Magnetospirillum sp. XM-1: one gene and its partner. The main gene of each other region encodes a partner of the protein of the gene in region 2 in a complex. Links are inferred from orthologs where the notes say so. Each region holds a gene or a part of one and is shown on either strand. Other genes may lie near its edges.

The links.
Region 1: the proteins of XM1_RS11610 (region 2) and XM1_RS20185 are in contact, whole or in part, in a solved structure (PDB 1A0O), measured with the Escherichia coli proteins. The link is inferred for Magnetospirillum sp. XM-1 from one-to-one orthologs.

Annotation. Positions count from the first base shown.
Region 1 is NZ_LN997848.1:4,407,656-4,414,798, reverse strand. What follows is about bases 2,825-5,717. They hold XM1_RS20185 (response regulator), read right to left. Parts: upstream 4,518-5,717; coding sequence 4,131-4,517; downstream 2,825-4,130. Other genes in these bases: XM1_RS20175 (DUF6468 domain-containing protein), read right to left, coding at 5,422-5,717; XM1_RS20180 (MotE family protein), read right to left, coding at 4,639-5,412; XM1_RS20190 (protein phosphatase CheZ), read right to left, coding at 3,469-4,068; XM1_RS20195 (tetratricopeptide repeat protein), read right to left, coding at 2,825-3,462. In the rest of the region: more of XM1_RS20195, read right to left, coding at 1-2,824; more of XM1_RS20175, read right to left, coding at 5,718-5,958; flagellar motor switch protein FliM, read right to left, coding at 5,964-7,143. UniProt on the Escherichia coli protein: Involved in the transmission of sensory signals from the chemoreceptors to the flagellar motors.
Region 2 is NZ_LN997848.1:2,468,699-2,475,932, reverse strand. Bases 2,894-5,877 are described here. They hold XM1_RS11610 (chemotaxis protein CheA), read right to left. Parts: upstream 5,387-5,877; coding sequence 3,401-5,386; downstream 2,894-3,400. Other genes in these bases: XM1_RS11600 (STAS domain-containing protein), read right to left, coding at 5,752-5,877; XM1_RS11605 (response regulator), read right to left, coding at 5,383-5,748; XM1_RS11615 (chemotaxis protein CheW), read right to left, coding at 2,924-3,388; XM1_RS11620 (methyl-accepting chemotaxis protein), read right to left, coding at 2,894-2,896. Outside these bases: XM1_RS11630 (protein-glutamate O-methyltransferase CheR), read right to left, coding at 1-266; XM1_RS11625 (chemotaxis protein CheW), read right to left, coding at 263-754; more of XM1_RS11620, read right to left, coding at 791-2,893; more of XM1_RS11600, read right to left, coding at 5,878-6,027; XM1_RS11595 (response regulator transcription factor), read left to right, coding at 6,597-7,234. UniProt on the Escherichia coli protein: Involved in the transmission of sensory signals from the chemoreceptors to the flagellar motors. CheA is autophosphorylated; it can transfer its phosphate group to either CheB or CheY.

The DNA of each region.
Region 1 (7,143 bases), 1.9 Mb from region 2 along the record:
CAGGCGGCGGTAGTCGATGATGCCGCGTTCGGGTTCGCTGGTCAGCAGGTCGAAGGCCTCCTTCCATTCGGTCTGGGCCATCAGGGCGCCATAGCCGCGCCGCAGCCGGGTCAGGCCGCGCTCGTCCTTGGCCAGCGTCATGGCGGTGGCGGTGTCGAGCAGGCGCCGGGCCGTGGCCGGGTCGAGCGGACGGTTGCCGATGGGCTTGACGATGGTGGATTCCAGGGCGGCGGCGGCTTCGGGCCAGCGCTTGAGCTTCCAGTTGATGTCGCCTCTGAGGCGGTTGGCCTCTTCGCTCTGGTCGTTGATGATCAGGGCCAGCGCCTCGGCGGAGCGGCCGAGGTCGGTCAGCGCCTGCACCCGGATATAGCGCCGCCGCGCCGCGAGGTCGGTGGGAATCTCCGGCGCCTCGCTGGCCTCGAGCGCCTCGAGCGCCAGTCCCGGCTTGCGGTCGGACAGGTTGAGGAAGGCCAGCCTCGTGCCCACCCGCGCCTTGTCCAGCCCCGACAGGCGGAACTCCACCTGATGGCGCAGCAATTCGCCGGCCCGCTCCAGCAGGTCGACCCCGGCCAAGCGGTCGGCCAGGCGGCGGATCATCTCGTCGCCCTTGGTGCCCGAGGGCGTCAGCTCCTGGAACTCGTCATACAGGCCGATGGCCGTCACGGGCGACAGCTTGTCGGCCTCGCCCATCAGGAACAGCCGGTTGAAGGTGTCGCTCATCTCCTCCTGGACCTTGCCGATCTCCGGGTGGTCGGGATAATTGGCGACCAGCGAGTGCATGGACCTCAGCCCTTCGCCGTAGCGGCCCGCCGCGATCTGCAACTGGCCCAGGCGCTTGAGCAACTGGAACTCGAAATCCTCGCCGCGCCAGGCGAAGCGCAGCTTCTCCAGGTCGCGGATGGCCTCGGCCGGGGTCATCTTGTTCAGGCGCAGCATCAGTTCGACGCGGTCGCGGGCGGCGTAGGCGCGGTCGGGGCGGCTTTCGCTGGCCTCGGCGTCGCGGTAGCGCGAGATGGCGGTGTCCCACTGCTTGCCCGCCTGGGCGGCCATGCCCGACAGATAGGCCAGCTTGCCGATGTCGCGCTTGGACAGGCCGGGGCCCATCATGGCATCGACGATGCGCGCCGCTCCCTTGGAATCGCCGGCCTGGGCCACGGTGCGCGCCGCCACCTCGCCGATGCCGATGCGCAGGTTGCGCGGCCAGGTCTTGATGTCCTCGGGCGCCAGGCGCAGCACCAAAGCGTGCTTGTTGGGGTCGGGCAGCGAACGGGCCGAGGCGGCGGCCAGGAACAGCTGCACCTTGGCGTCGCCCTTCAGGGCCGGGGTGGACAGGTCGACGATGGCGTCGGCGTCGCGGCCCATCAGGAAGCTGGCGGCGCCGCGCACCGCCCGGTAGGGCGGCGTGTCGACGATCAAGGGGTCCACCGCCGCCATCACCCGCAGCTCGCCCAGCGCCTCGGCGCCGAAGCCGTTAGCCACGTAGTGGCGGGCGATCTCCATGCGCTGGGCGTTCTTCTCGTCGGGCCGCACATGGGCCAGGCGGCTGATCAGCTTGCGGTGGTCGTCCACGAACTTGTCGTTGCCGCCGCGCATCCACTTGGAGATGTCCAGCGGACCGGTGGTCATCACGTCGGCGCCCATATTGCCGTCGGTGGCCACCTTGCCGCCGCCGGGGCCTTCGGCGGCCAGCATGGGCGACAGGTACAGGCCGCCCGGCTGGGTGATCTCCACCGTCTCGCGGTTGGCGTCCAGGCGCACGGTGTCGGCGCGGGGAATCATGGCGATGCCCTGGGCCGAGGGCAGCAATTCGGCGCCGGGATATTCCCGTCCCTGGCGCACGCCGGCGCCGATGGCGGGAACCGTGACCACGTGGATGAAATCGCCCACTTCCGGATCCTTAAGGATCATGGGCTGGGACCCGTCGGTGGCCTTGATCACCACGCGGCCGCGTTCCTGGAAATCCATCTGGGTGGCGACGTCGAAGCCGGCCTTGGGGGCGATGGGCTGCTCATGGATGTCCAGCACCCACAACTGGCCCTCCTTGCGCACCGAGGGATTGAAGCCCGGCCGGGTGATCATGCGCACGGCGGTGCCCTTGAAGCCCTGAACCTGCTCCACGTGCAGCACCACGTCGCCGCCAGTGCGCTTCAGGAGCTTGGTGTCCATCTCGGTCTTGAGGTCGAACACCGCCCACAGCCAGCCCGAGCGGCGGAACACCGCGGCGCCGGTCGGCTTGTCGAAGGCGAAGCCCAGGCTGACCACCTTGCCGGTGGGCACCGGCTTGATCTCCTCGCCCGGGCGGGCGGCGGCTTCGCCCTCGGCGGCGGCGGCGGCGGCCGGGGCGGCCTTGCCGTTGCCGTTGGGCGGGGGCGAAGGGGGGGGCTTGGCCGGAGCGGCGGCCTCGGCCGGGGGAAGTCCGTCCAGGGGCTTCAACGCCGGCGGCTGTTCCTCGGTGCCCGGCGCCGGCGCCAGGGGAGGGGCGGCGGCGCCGTTGGCGCGCGGCGGCGGCGGCGCGCCGGCCGGGCGGACCAGATCCACGGCGACGCGGGGACCGCTGGTGAAGTGGCGGACCCGCATGCCGGGGGGCAGCGACAGGACCACCGAGGTGCCCTTGCCGTTGGGCTTGGCCTCGAGGAAGCCCACGTCGGGCGGCAGCGACGCCTTCAGCGAGGTGACGTTGACGTTGGCCGGGCGGTCGAAATTGATGGAGACCGTGGCCCCGGCCTCGTCGACGGAATAGCCGACCGGCTTGGGCCAGTCGAAGACCAGCCGGTTGAAGCCGGTATGCTCGCCGCCCCTGACCATCAGGTCGGTGGCCGGGCCCTGGGGCTGGGCGGGTGCGGCCGGGGCCGGCTTGGCGGGCTCGGCGGCCTTGACCGGTTCGGCGGGCTTGGCGGTTTCCGGGGCCTTGGCGGGGGCCTTCTGGCCGGGCGGCAACTCGGCGGGCGGCAGGCCGGCGGGAATTTCGGCCGGGGGAATGGCCTGTTCCGGCGGCGGCGGCGGGGCCGAGGACGAGGCGGGCTTCTTGTCCTCGGACAGGTCGACCACCACGGAATTGGTCCCGGTCTGGAAGCTCTTCACCTGGACCGGCACGGCCAGCGGAAAGGTGACCATCCTGCGGTCGGGCGACAGGGTGACGCCCTTGAGATAGCGGGCCAGCGGCTTCAACACCACCTTGGGGTCGCCGGCGATGGGCCGGTCGAAGCGGACGATCAGCTGGCTGTTGACCGTCTCGGCCGAGAATTTCACCGGGGCGTCCCAGTCGAACACCATGCGGCCGAAGCCGTCGTGCTCGGCGGCGCGCGGCGAGCTTTGCGCCAAAGCGGGGAAGACCGGGCCGAGGATGAGCGAGAGCAGGACGACAAGCGAGGCGAGCAGGCCGGGGATCAGACAGCGGGAATCGCTCGCGCTCGCGGGCGCTTTCTCTGGCCGTCCGGTTGGGGCTTGCTCGGCAGCCTTCATGGAAGGCTAGTCGAAACTTGCCAGCAGCGCGTCGATTTCGGCCTGGTTGGTCGCGTTGCCGGGCAGCTGCGGGCCGTTGAGGAGGTCCTGGTCGGTCAGCGGCTTGGATTCCTTCTGGGAACCGTCGTCATAGGTGCCGCCGAACATCTTGACCAGGCTTTCCACCCGGTCTTCGATTTCCTTCAGCGCCTTGACCACCTTGGTGATGCGCTGTCCGGTGATGTCCTGGAACGTACAGGCCTCGAAGATGCGGGTGGTGATCTCGTCCAGGCGGTTGGCCACCTCCTGGTCGAGCATGGGAGAGAGCGAGCCCAGGCTTTCGGCCGCGTCCATGATCTCGTTGGTCGCGGCCTCGGTGGCGCCGACGATGGCGTCAAGCTCGTCGGTCGCCGAGGCGATGAACTCGTTCTTGATCTCGCCGGGCCGAAGCGCGGCGATCTCTTCCTTGGCGGCATGGATGTAACTGGCCAGGGATTCCAGCTCGCGATAGAGCCGCAAATCCCCGGCGCCGATATCCCCCGTCATGGTTTCGAGCATCGCCCGAACCACTTCCCCGATCTGGTCGACATGGATGGTCTCGCCATGCTCGGCCCGAATGGCGTCCAAGCGAAGCTCTAAATCGCGGTCAACGCCCTTCGCCGACATGGCTGCAGAACCCCCCAAGGTCGTCAGAATTCGCCCAGCACGCTCACCATCTTGGTCTTCAACGTTTCGGCGTTGAAGGGCTTGACGATGTAGTTGGACACGCCCGCTTCCTTGGCGGCGATGACGTTCTCCGACTTGGACTCGGCGGTCACCATGATGAAGGGGATCGGCTTCAGCTTGGCATCGGCGCGCACCTCGCGCAGCAACTGCAGGCCGGTCATGGGTTCCATGTTCCAGTCGGAAATCACCAGACCGTAATTGCCCACGCGAAGCATCTGCAACGCCATGGCGCCATCAGTGGCCTCATCAACGTTGTTGAAACCCAGCTGCTTCAGCAGGTTTCTGATGATTCGCAACATCGTCTTGTAATCATCGACGATGAGGACGTTCATATTCTTATCGACAGCCATCCATCCGCTCCTTCGAGACACTAGCCGCCAGAAACCGAAAAAACCGGTAACCTACGAATTTTCCTAGTTAAGATGGGGGACCGCACTTGCGCAAGTCATTTTTTATGCAATCCCCCGACAATCACCCGCCCGAGGCCGCCCTTGGCATCGGTATCTGGCGTCTTTGTGCCAATTCGGCAGTAACTGCCTTGGCCTTGGACGGGTCCATTTCAGCCATGATCGGAGCAACACGTTGTTCCTTCATGCGCTCTATCACTTCCAGCAGGATATTCATATCCAGCTGTTCGAAAATCTTCGCCGCTTCCTTCGGCTTCATATTTTCGTAAATCTTGACCAGGGAGCGCATCTTGTTGTCTTCCTGGTCGTTGTATTGACGCAGCAACCCTTCGATGGTGTTCTGCAGCGTCTTCATCTCGGCGACCTTGCGGTCGATCTGATCCTCGGCGGCCTTGAGCAGGGCCTCGCGCTTTTCGATGTCCTTCTCGCGCACGTCCAGCGTGCCGCGCCGCTCCTGCAGCTTTTGCAGCACGTCCAGTTCGGTCTGGCTCATGCCGGCGCCGGGATCGGTGCTGGTCGGGGTGGCGGCGGGCGCCTGGGCCGGCGTGGCGGCGGCGGGCTGCGGCTGGGCCGGGGTGGCGGGGGTGGCCGGAGGCGCGGCCTTGGGAGGCTGCTGCGCCTGCAGTTCGGCCACCGAGAAGGATTCGATGCCAAGAATGCCCTTGAAGATGTCGCCGACCCGAAGCGACAGCATCAGCACGCCGGCGAAGATCAGCACGGGCAGCACCCGGACGATGGGGGCCTTGGCCTCGGGCTTCGCGGCCTTGGCCGTCCGGGACGGGCCGGGTGGCTGCACCCTGATGGGGCCGGGCGTGGGCTTGCGGGTCTTGGCGGCCATGATGCGCCCCTACCGCATGGACTGGAGCGCGCGCAGCAGCTCGCGCTCGGCTTCGGAACGGTCGTCGCTGTCGCCTTCCGAGGCGGCGGCGGCGGCGGCGATGGCGGCGGCCCGGTTGCCGGCCATGCGGGGCGGCGGCATGGTGGGCGTGGACGCGGTGCCGATCTGGGCGCCCCCACCCGCTCCCATGGCGCGGGGTTCGGGCGCGGCCTTGGCCCCGTCGGCGCGGGCTCCGCGCACGGCGTTCTCCAGGCGGTTGGCCATGGTGTCGGCGCGCTCGATCATGAAGGCCAGGTCGTCACGCAGCGATTGCGCCTTCTCCACCCGCTCCTGCAGGGTCTGGCCGGATTCCTCGGCGGCCTTCCGGAGCTTGGGGATGGAGGATTCGGCGCGCAGCGTCGCCTCGTTAAAGGCGGCGATGGTCTTGGCCAGGTCGTCGCGGTTCTTGCGCAAGCTGGACAGGCGCTGATTCAGCATCCAGGCATAGCCGATGGTGGCGATCAGCAGCACGGAAACCACGAGGTCGAGGACGACTTTCCAATCCACGGCGATCACCCGGACTTGATGGTGGATTCATCCACCTGAATGGCGATGTGCTGGCCCTTGCGCCCCATGCGGCCGCGGAACATGGCCACCTCGCCGCAGCGCATGTCGATGGGCGAATCGGCGGTGGCGTTCAGCATGAATTTCGAGCCGGGCTTCCAGTTCAGGACCTCGCGCAGGTTCATCACCTGCTCGTCGAGGACCGCCTCCAGTTCCACCTCGGTCAGCCACAGCTCTTCGGCCAAGTGGGTTTCCCAGATGGAGTCGCGGCCGAACTTTTCACCCATGAACATCTGCAGCAGCAGCTCGCGGACGGGTTCCAGGGTGGCGTAGGGCAGCAGCAGTTCAAGGCGGCCGCCGCGGTCTTCCATGTCGATGCGCAGCTTGGCGACGATGGCGGCGTTGCTGGGGCGCGAGATGGTGGCGAAGCGCGGGTTGGTTTCCAGGCGGTCGAAGCGGAAGGTGACGGGCGACAGCGGATCGAAGGCCGCCGACAGGTCGGACAGCACCACGTGGACCATGCGCTCGACCAGGTTGCGTTCGATGGTGGTGTAGGGGCGGCCCTCGATGCGCATGGCCGCGGTGCCGCGCCGGCCGCCCAGCAGCACGTCGACGATGGAGTAGATCAGCGACGAATCGACGGTCAGCAGGCCGAAATTGTCCCATTCCTCGGCCTTGAACACCGCCAGCATGGCGGGCAGCGGAATGGAGTTCAGGTAGTCGCCGAAACGCAGCGACAAAATGTTGTCCAGCGAGACTTCCACGTTGTCCGACGTGAAATTGCGCATGGAGGTGGACATCATGCGGACCAGGCGGTCGAACACCACTTCCAGCATGGGAAGGCGTTCGTACGACACCAGGGCGGAATTGAGGATGGCCTGGATGCCCGACTTGTCGCCCGCTCCGCCGATGTCGTCGTCGAAGCCCAGCAGCGAATCGATTTCGTCCTGGTTCAGAACGCGGGTGGCGTCCTTGGCCACCGCCGCCTGGGTCTCGCCGGTGCTGTCGCCGGCGCCGAGCATGGCTTCCCATTCGGCGGCCATGTCGCCGCCGTCGCCGCCACCGCCGCCGGCGTCACCGCCGCCACCGCCGCCGCCGCCGTTGTCGTCGCCGGCCATGGCGGCCCATTCCTTCATCAGGGCCTCTTCGTCCTCGGCCCCGCGGGTGGTTCCACCGTCGTCGTTCATC
Region 2 (7,234 bases):
GTCTTGTTGGTGGTGATGGCGTCGATGATGAACTCGCCTTCCTGCGCCAGGCCGTTCTCCTTGAAGACGTAAGCGCAATAGGCGCCGAAATCCGCGAAGCCCAGGGCGCGGACACGGCGGCGCAGGCGCCCCTCCACCATTGCCCGCTTGACCGGCGGCAGACGGATGCCGGTGTGCCCGCTGACGAAATGCGCCAACCGCTCGAAATCCCGCTGCGACAGCAGGAACTCGTGATCGCTGTCATCGGCTGCCCCGGCTTTGGTCACCCTTCCGCCCCTTCCGCCAGCAAGGCGATATCCTCGGAGGAAAACAGACGGGCGAGGTCGAAGACGATGACGAACTGTCCGGTCCGCCGGCCGATGGCGCGAATGTAGTCGGAGCGCCAGCGGACGCCGATATCCGGCGGCGTGTCGATGCAGCTTTCGTCGAGGGCGGTGACCTCGAACACCCGGTCGGCCATCAATCCCAGCAACAGCACATGGCCCTCGATGGAAATCTCGGTGACGAGGATGCGGGTGTGTTCGCCGGGAACGTCGGGCGACAGTCCCAGCTTGCACCGCAGGCTGATGATCGGCACCACCTCGCCGCGCACGTCGATGATCCCCATCAGGAACGGCGGCGCGTTGGGCAAGGCGGCCATGGGCTGCAGGTCGAGGATCTCGCGGACGGCATCGACACCGACGGCGAAGACCTCCCGGCCAACGCCGAGTGTGACGAATTTGTCCGCCGAGAGGGTCGCGGCGCGGGCCGGCATGGGAACCTCCGTGATCAAGGCCAAGGGAGCCGGACTCTAGTAGCGTTCAAACTCGGCGTCGGTCCTGTCCGGCGCTCCTCCGACCAGGTCGAGATGGATGCCGGCCTTGCGTCCGCGTCCGTTGCCGCCACCGCCGAGCTTCGCCGGTCCCATGGGCGTCGGCGGCTTTTTCTTCATGGCGGGCGTCGCCGCCTTGCCGAGGGCGGCGGGGGCCTGGGCAGAACGCGCCGGAGGCGCCTTCGGCCGTGCCGCCATCGCCGCGGCCGCCGGCGCCTCCGCGCCGCCGAGATGGAAGAAGGCGATGCTCTTCAGCAATTGCTCGGCCTGGGCGGCCAGTTCCTCGGATGTGGCGGCCATCTGCTCGGATGCCCCGGCATTCTGCTGGGTGACGGTGTCGAGTTGCTGAATGGCCTGGTTGATCTGCTCGGACCCGATGTCCTGCTCGCGGCAGGCGGCGGAGATTTCCTCGATCAGATCGGCGGTCTTCTTGATGTCGGGCACCAGCCGGGCCAGCATCTGGCCGGCATCCTGGGCGCTCTTCACCGTATCGGAGGACAGCGAGCTGATCTCGGTGGCCGCCGCCTGGCTGCGTTCGGCCAGTTTGCGCACCTCCGAGGCGACCACGGCGAAGCCCTTGCCGTGTTCGCCGGCCCGGGCCGCCTCGACCGCGGCGTTCAACGCCAGCAGATCGGTCTGGCGGGCGATTTCCTGGACGATGACGATCTTCTCGGCGATGGTCTGCATGGCCAGCACCGCCTTCTCCACCGCGAGGCCGCTGTTCTGGGCGTCGGCGGCGGACTGGCGGGCGATCTTCTCGGTCTGGCCGGCATTGTCGGCGTTCTGCTTGATGTTGGCGGCCATCTCCTCCATGGCCGACGAGGCCTCCTCGGTGGACGACGCCTGCTCGGTGGCGCCCTGCGACAGTTCCTCGGCGCTGGACGACAGTTCCTCGCTGCCGGCCGAGACGTTGCCGACGGCATTGGACACCTCGCCGACCACCGTGCGCAGCCGATCGACCATTTCATTGAGATGGCCGAGCAGATCGCCGATCTCGTCGCGGGAGACGACCTCGGCGGTTTCGGTCAGGTCGCCGCCCGCCACCGCCTGCGCCAGCGCGCCCGCCCGGGCCAGGCCCCGGCTGATGGAGGAGATGATCCAAATTCCGGCTCCGATCGCGGTGACCAGCGACGCCAGCAGCACGCCGATCAGCACGGTGCGGCCGGTTTCATAGGCGCGGTCGCTTTCGGCCTTGTCCGCCTTCATGCCCTGTTCGGCCCTGGCGACCACCTCCTCGATGAACTTCTCGGCCTGCAGCCGGATCGGCCGAACCTCCTTGCGCAAAAGAGCGTAGGCGCGGGCATTGGAATTGTCGGCGCCGAGGATGCGGATCTGCTCGTCGATCTTAAGCGCGCGCGCCAGCCGTTCGCCCAGCGCCTCGAACCGCCGACGGTCCTCCTCGCCGGTCAGCGCCTTGTCCAATTGGCCGCGCAGACCGGAAATCTCCAGAAGCGTCGCCTGCACCGTCTTGTCCAGGCGGGCGACGGCGGCGTCGTCGGCCTCGAGCAAGATGTCGCGTTCAAGCATTTGCAGGCGATCCAGCTGGGAGAGCATGCGGTTCGCCACGGGCGCCGCCTGCGGCAGGTCGGTGCGCCCGGCCAGGGCCAGAAGGGGCTCCCGGACGGCGTCGAAGGCGCGGTTGCCATCGCCGTCCAGCAACTTGCGCCCCTGCACCGCCGAGTTGCGCACGGCGATGTCGCGGACCTTGGACACGCCGCCGAAATAGGCGTCCAGCAGCCGAAGGAACTCATCCAGCTTGGCCTTCTCTTCGGGGGAGGAAATGTTCCGCAGCTGTACCTCGAACTGGCGGATCTCCTTGGCCTGCGCGTCGATGCTGTTGATCTCGCGCTGCATGCCCTCGTCGGTTTCCTCGATGATGAGCTGGGCCTGATTGCGCGCCACGGTGCCGAGGTTGTCGCGCATCTCCATGGCGAGGCGCACCTTTTCCGCCGAGGAATCGACAATGAGGCCCAGACGGTCTCGAATGGCCGATGACGCCTGGATGGCCACCATGCCGGAAATCGCCATCAGCAGGATGATTGCGCCAAAGGCGGCCACCAACTTCAATTTGATCGTCACGCGCATATCGAGATCTCCTTTTCCCGCCGCCGTCTATTGCGCCGCTGCCGACCCGACGGCCAAGACCTGTTCCATGTCGAGGATGATGATGAAATCGCCCCCCAGCTTGCCGATGCCGCTGATGTATTCGGGCCGCCAGCGCAGGCCGATGCGAGGCGTCTCCTCGATGGCGGCGGGGGCGATTTCGGTGACTTCGTAGACACGGTCGGCCAGAATTCCCACCGCCGTCGGTTCGCCGTCGACCATGGCGTCGATGACGATGACGCGGGTGTCGACGGTCGGCGGCGATTGCGGCATGCCGAAGCGCAGACGCAGGTCGGCCAGCGGCACCACCTTTCCGCGCACGTTGATCAATCCGCTGACGAACGGCCGAGCGTTGGGCACTTCGGTGACCGGCACCATGTCGAGGATCTCGCGGACCCAATGGGCATCGATGGCGAAGACTTCGCCCTGCATTTCCAGGGTCACCACTTCCCGTGCCGATTCGGACGCCGCCATGGCCCTCTCCTTCTAGGACGCCTTCAACCGCATCTCCTGAATGCGGCCGGCCGCGATCAGGTTGACCACGTCCAGGATCAGGGCCACCGTGCCGTCGCCCAGAATGGTGGCGCCGGAAAAGGCGGCAACGTCCGCATGCAGCTTGGACAAGGATTTGATGACCGTCTGGTGGTCGCCGATGATCTGGTCGACCACCAGCCCGACCCGCTGGTCGCCGGCCGTGACGATCACCACCTTGGGGTATGGGTCGGCGGGTCCCTGGACCTTGAACAGGTCGCGCAGGCGCAAAAAGGGAACCAGCTCGTCCCGGATGTTGAGGAAGGAGCGGCCGGTCGAGCGCTGATTGTCGGCCTCGGACAGCTCGACGCATTCCTCCACCGTCGACAGGGGAAGGACGTAGCGGCCGCCGCCGACGCGCACCAGCAGCCCATCGATGATGGCCAGGGTCAGGGGCAGCCTCAGGGTGACCTGGGCTCCCCGGCCGGGCGGGCTGGAGACGTCGATGAAGCCGTGCAGGGCGTCGATGGTGCGCTTGACCACGTCCATGCCGACGCCGCGCCCGGAAACGTTGGTCACCGTCGCGGCGGTCGAGAAGCCCGGCCGGAAGATCATCTGGAACAGCTCGGCGTCGGGAACGTCGCCCATATCCGACAGCCACCCCGCCTCCACCGCCTTGGCGCGGATGCGCTGGCGGTTCATCCCCCGGCCGTCGTCACGAATAGTGATCAGCACCTGCGCTCCGGCGTGGCGCGCTTCAAGCGACAGGGTTCCGGCCCGCGGCTTGCCGGCCGCCTCACGCTCGGCCGCAGTCTCCAGGCCATGGTCGATGGCGTTGCGGATCAGGTGGACCAGGGGATCGTTCAGGCTTTCGATGACGGTCTTGTCCAGCTCGGTCTCCTCGCCCGACGTCTCCAGCTGCACGTCCTTGCCGAGTTCGCGCGACAGGTCGTGGACGACGCGGCGGAAGCGGGCGAACAGCTGCCCGATGGGGACCATACGGATGCCCATGGTGGTGACGCGCAGTTCCGACGACAGGCGCTCGATATCCTCCGACACCGAGCGCAGCGTCGAATCGAGGCTGCCCTGGGCCAGCTGGCGCAGCCGGGACTGCGCGATGACCAGTTCGCCGACCCGGTCCATGAGATTGTCGATTCGCTCGGCGGGAATGCGGATGCCGTTCCCCGCCGGGTCCCGCTTCGCCATGCCCCGGTTCGAGACCGGCTCGCCGGCGGGATGCGCCTCCGCCGCCGGGTGGGGCTCGGGGGGTGAGGCCGCCGCCTCGGGCGCCATGGTCGTCACCGACAGTTCCATGTCGTCGAGCACGAACATGAAAACCTCGTCGATGGCCGAGCGCGGCTGGGAGGTGGCGAGGCGCACCCGCCACTTCAGGTAGCTGCGCTCGGGATCGAGGTCGTCGATGGCCGGAACCGGCCCAAGGTCGGCGGCGACCGTGCATTCGCCCATGTCGCGCAATTCGTCCAGCAGCCGCAGCGGGTTGGTGCCGCGCAGCAGAGCGTCCGGAGGCAGCGCGAAGACGATGTCGTAGAGGACGGGAGCCGCCTTGGGCTCCGCCGGCCGCGGCGCCGCGGCGCACGGACCGGTCGTCTCGGGCAACGAGGCGGGCGGCCCGTGGCGCAGCAGGTCCTGGACCAGCCCGTCTCCGATCGCGGCTTCCGCCTCGCCGGGGGATTGAATCAGCTGGCGCATGAAATCCTTGGCGGACAGGGCGACGGCGATCAGTTCGCGGCTGGGCTCGGCGCCGGTCCGGCGCAGGCGGTCGAAGGTGTTCTCGACCGTATGGGCGAACCGGGCGAGGTCGTCGAAGCCAAACATCGCCCCCGATCCCTTGAGCGTGTGCAGCGCGCGAAAGGCGGTGTCGATCAACTCGCGGTCGCCGGGATTGCCGTCCAGGTCGAGCAGCACGTCCTCGAGCTGAATCAGCAGGTCTTGGGCCTCCTGCCGGAACGTCTCGGCGGGATCGGGAGCCCCGGGGGTCATCCCAGGACCTTCTTGACGATGGCCAGCAGGCGCTCGGGCTGGAACGGCTTGGTGATCCAGGCGGTCGCGCCGGCGCTTTTGGCCTCGCCCTTCTTGTCGTCGTCCGATTCGGTGGTCAGGAAGATGATGGGGACGCCCTTGTAAGCGCTGACGCCCCGCAACTCCCGGATGAACGACAGACCGTCCATGTTCGGCATATTGAGATCGGTGATCACCAGGTCGGCGACCATCCCCCGAGCCTTGCCGAGGGCATCGCGCCCGTCAACCGCCTCGACCACCGCGTAGCCATCGCTGGTAAGGGCGAGGCGCACCATCTGGCGCATGCTGGCCGAATCATCGACACACAACACTGTTTTGGGCATGGTTCACCCTTCCTGCTGGCAATGAATGAAGCCCTCGACGCCGCAGCGATCGAACAAAGCCGCCAGATCCGGGCCGGCATTGACGATCTTGAAAGAAATTCCCCGCTCCGCCGCCGCCTTTCCGGCCGCCGCCAGAACCTGGATCAGGGTCACGTCGCCGGTCTCGAAGGCTTGCGCATCCACATTCACGGCCGTCGCCCCGGCGAGGCATGCTTTGATCCGATCGGCCAGTTCGCCGATATTTCGTATGTCAATGGCAGCGGCCAGGGAAACAACCATGGGCGCCACCTCCGCTGAAGATGTCTTCATGATTACTCCCAATTAACATTGGATGAGATTTTGTAATTTATGGTTTTAAGATGTTCACAAAAAATCTATATCAGTATTCAAACCTACAGAAGGCACAATCCCCTACGCAGCGCCCTTGACATGGGCGCTACTATTATTGTCATGCGCGATAGCAAGAGTTTCAACCTCTGCTTTGTAGCCATCTCACCATTCCTTTACATGCAGAGATCGGCGCGCCGCCTCCCTACTCTTTGGCATACATGCATTTTGTGAGGACCGCCCCGAGGCAGCACCACATGGTGATAGGGCGCCGAAGGCAAAAGTCTGAAAAACGTAAGGAATGCGTAAATTTCCTTACATTTCGCCATGCCTGCATGGGGATTCGTGAGGAAAATCAAGATGTATACGAAACAGATTGCAGATGCATACGTACAATTACTTGTGCATATTGACACGGCAATTACATCTCAATAGGATTTTCACTGACAATGAAGAGGTCGGCAGTTGAATCTTGTCGATAAGATATTCATCTAAGGCTTGGTCCCGTGACGGGAGCTACGATGCACCATACAATCGTCTTCGCCGACAATGACCGCATGACGGCGCAAACCATGGCGGGATACCTGGCCGACGAAATGTTCGAGGCGATTTTTCTCGACGACGCCGCGACGGCGCAGCGGGAAATTGGCCGGTGCAATCCCAGCCTGGTGGTGCTGGGAACCAATTTCGGCGACATTTCAGGATTGGACATCGCGCGTTGGCTGATGTCCCGGCCGTCCCGTCCCGGCCTCATCCTCCTCAGTTCCCGATCGGATCCCATCGACCGGACCATCTATCTGGAGATGGGGGCGGACGACTGCCTGTCGAAGCCGTTTTTCGCACGCGAATTGCTGGCCCGCATCCACAGCGTGCTGCGGCGCATACACCCCCCCTCGCTGGGCGAGGAGCCGGGGGCGGAGCCACGGACCGAGACCATCACGGCGTCCGGCTTCCGGTTCAATCCGCGTTCGCGGCAGGTCAGCCTGCCCCACGGCGCCCTGGTGACGCTGTCGCGGACCGAGGCCAAGGTCCTGTCGGCCCTGCTGGACAATCGCGGTGCGCCCATGACCCGTGACATGCTGTCCTTGCGGGCGCTGGGACGAAGCTGGAATCCGGACGACCGGGCCCTCGACCAGCACATCGCCGCCCTGCGGCGCAA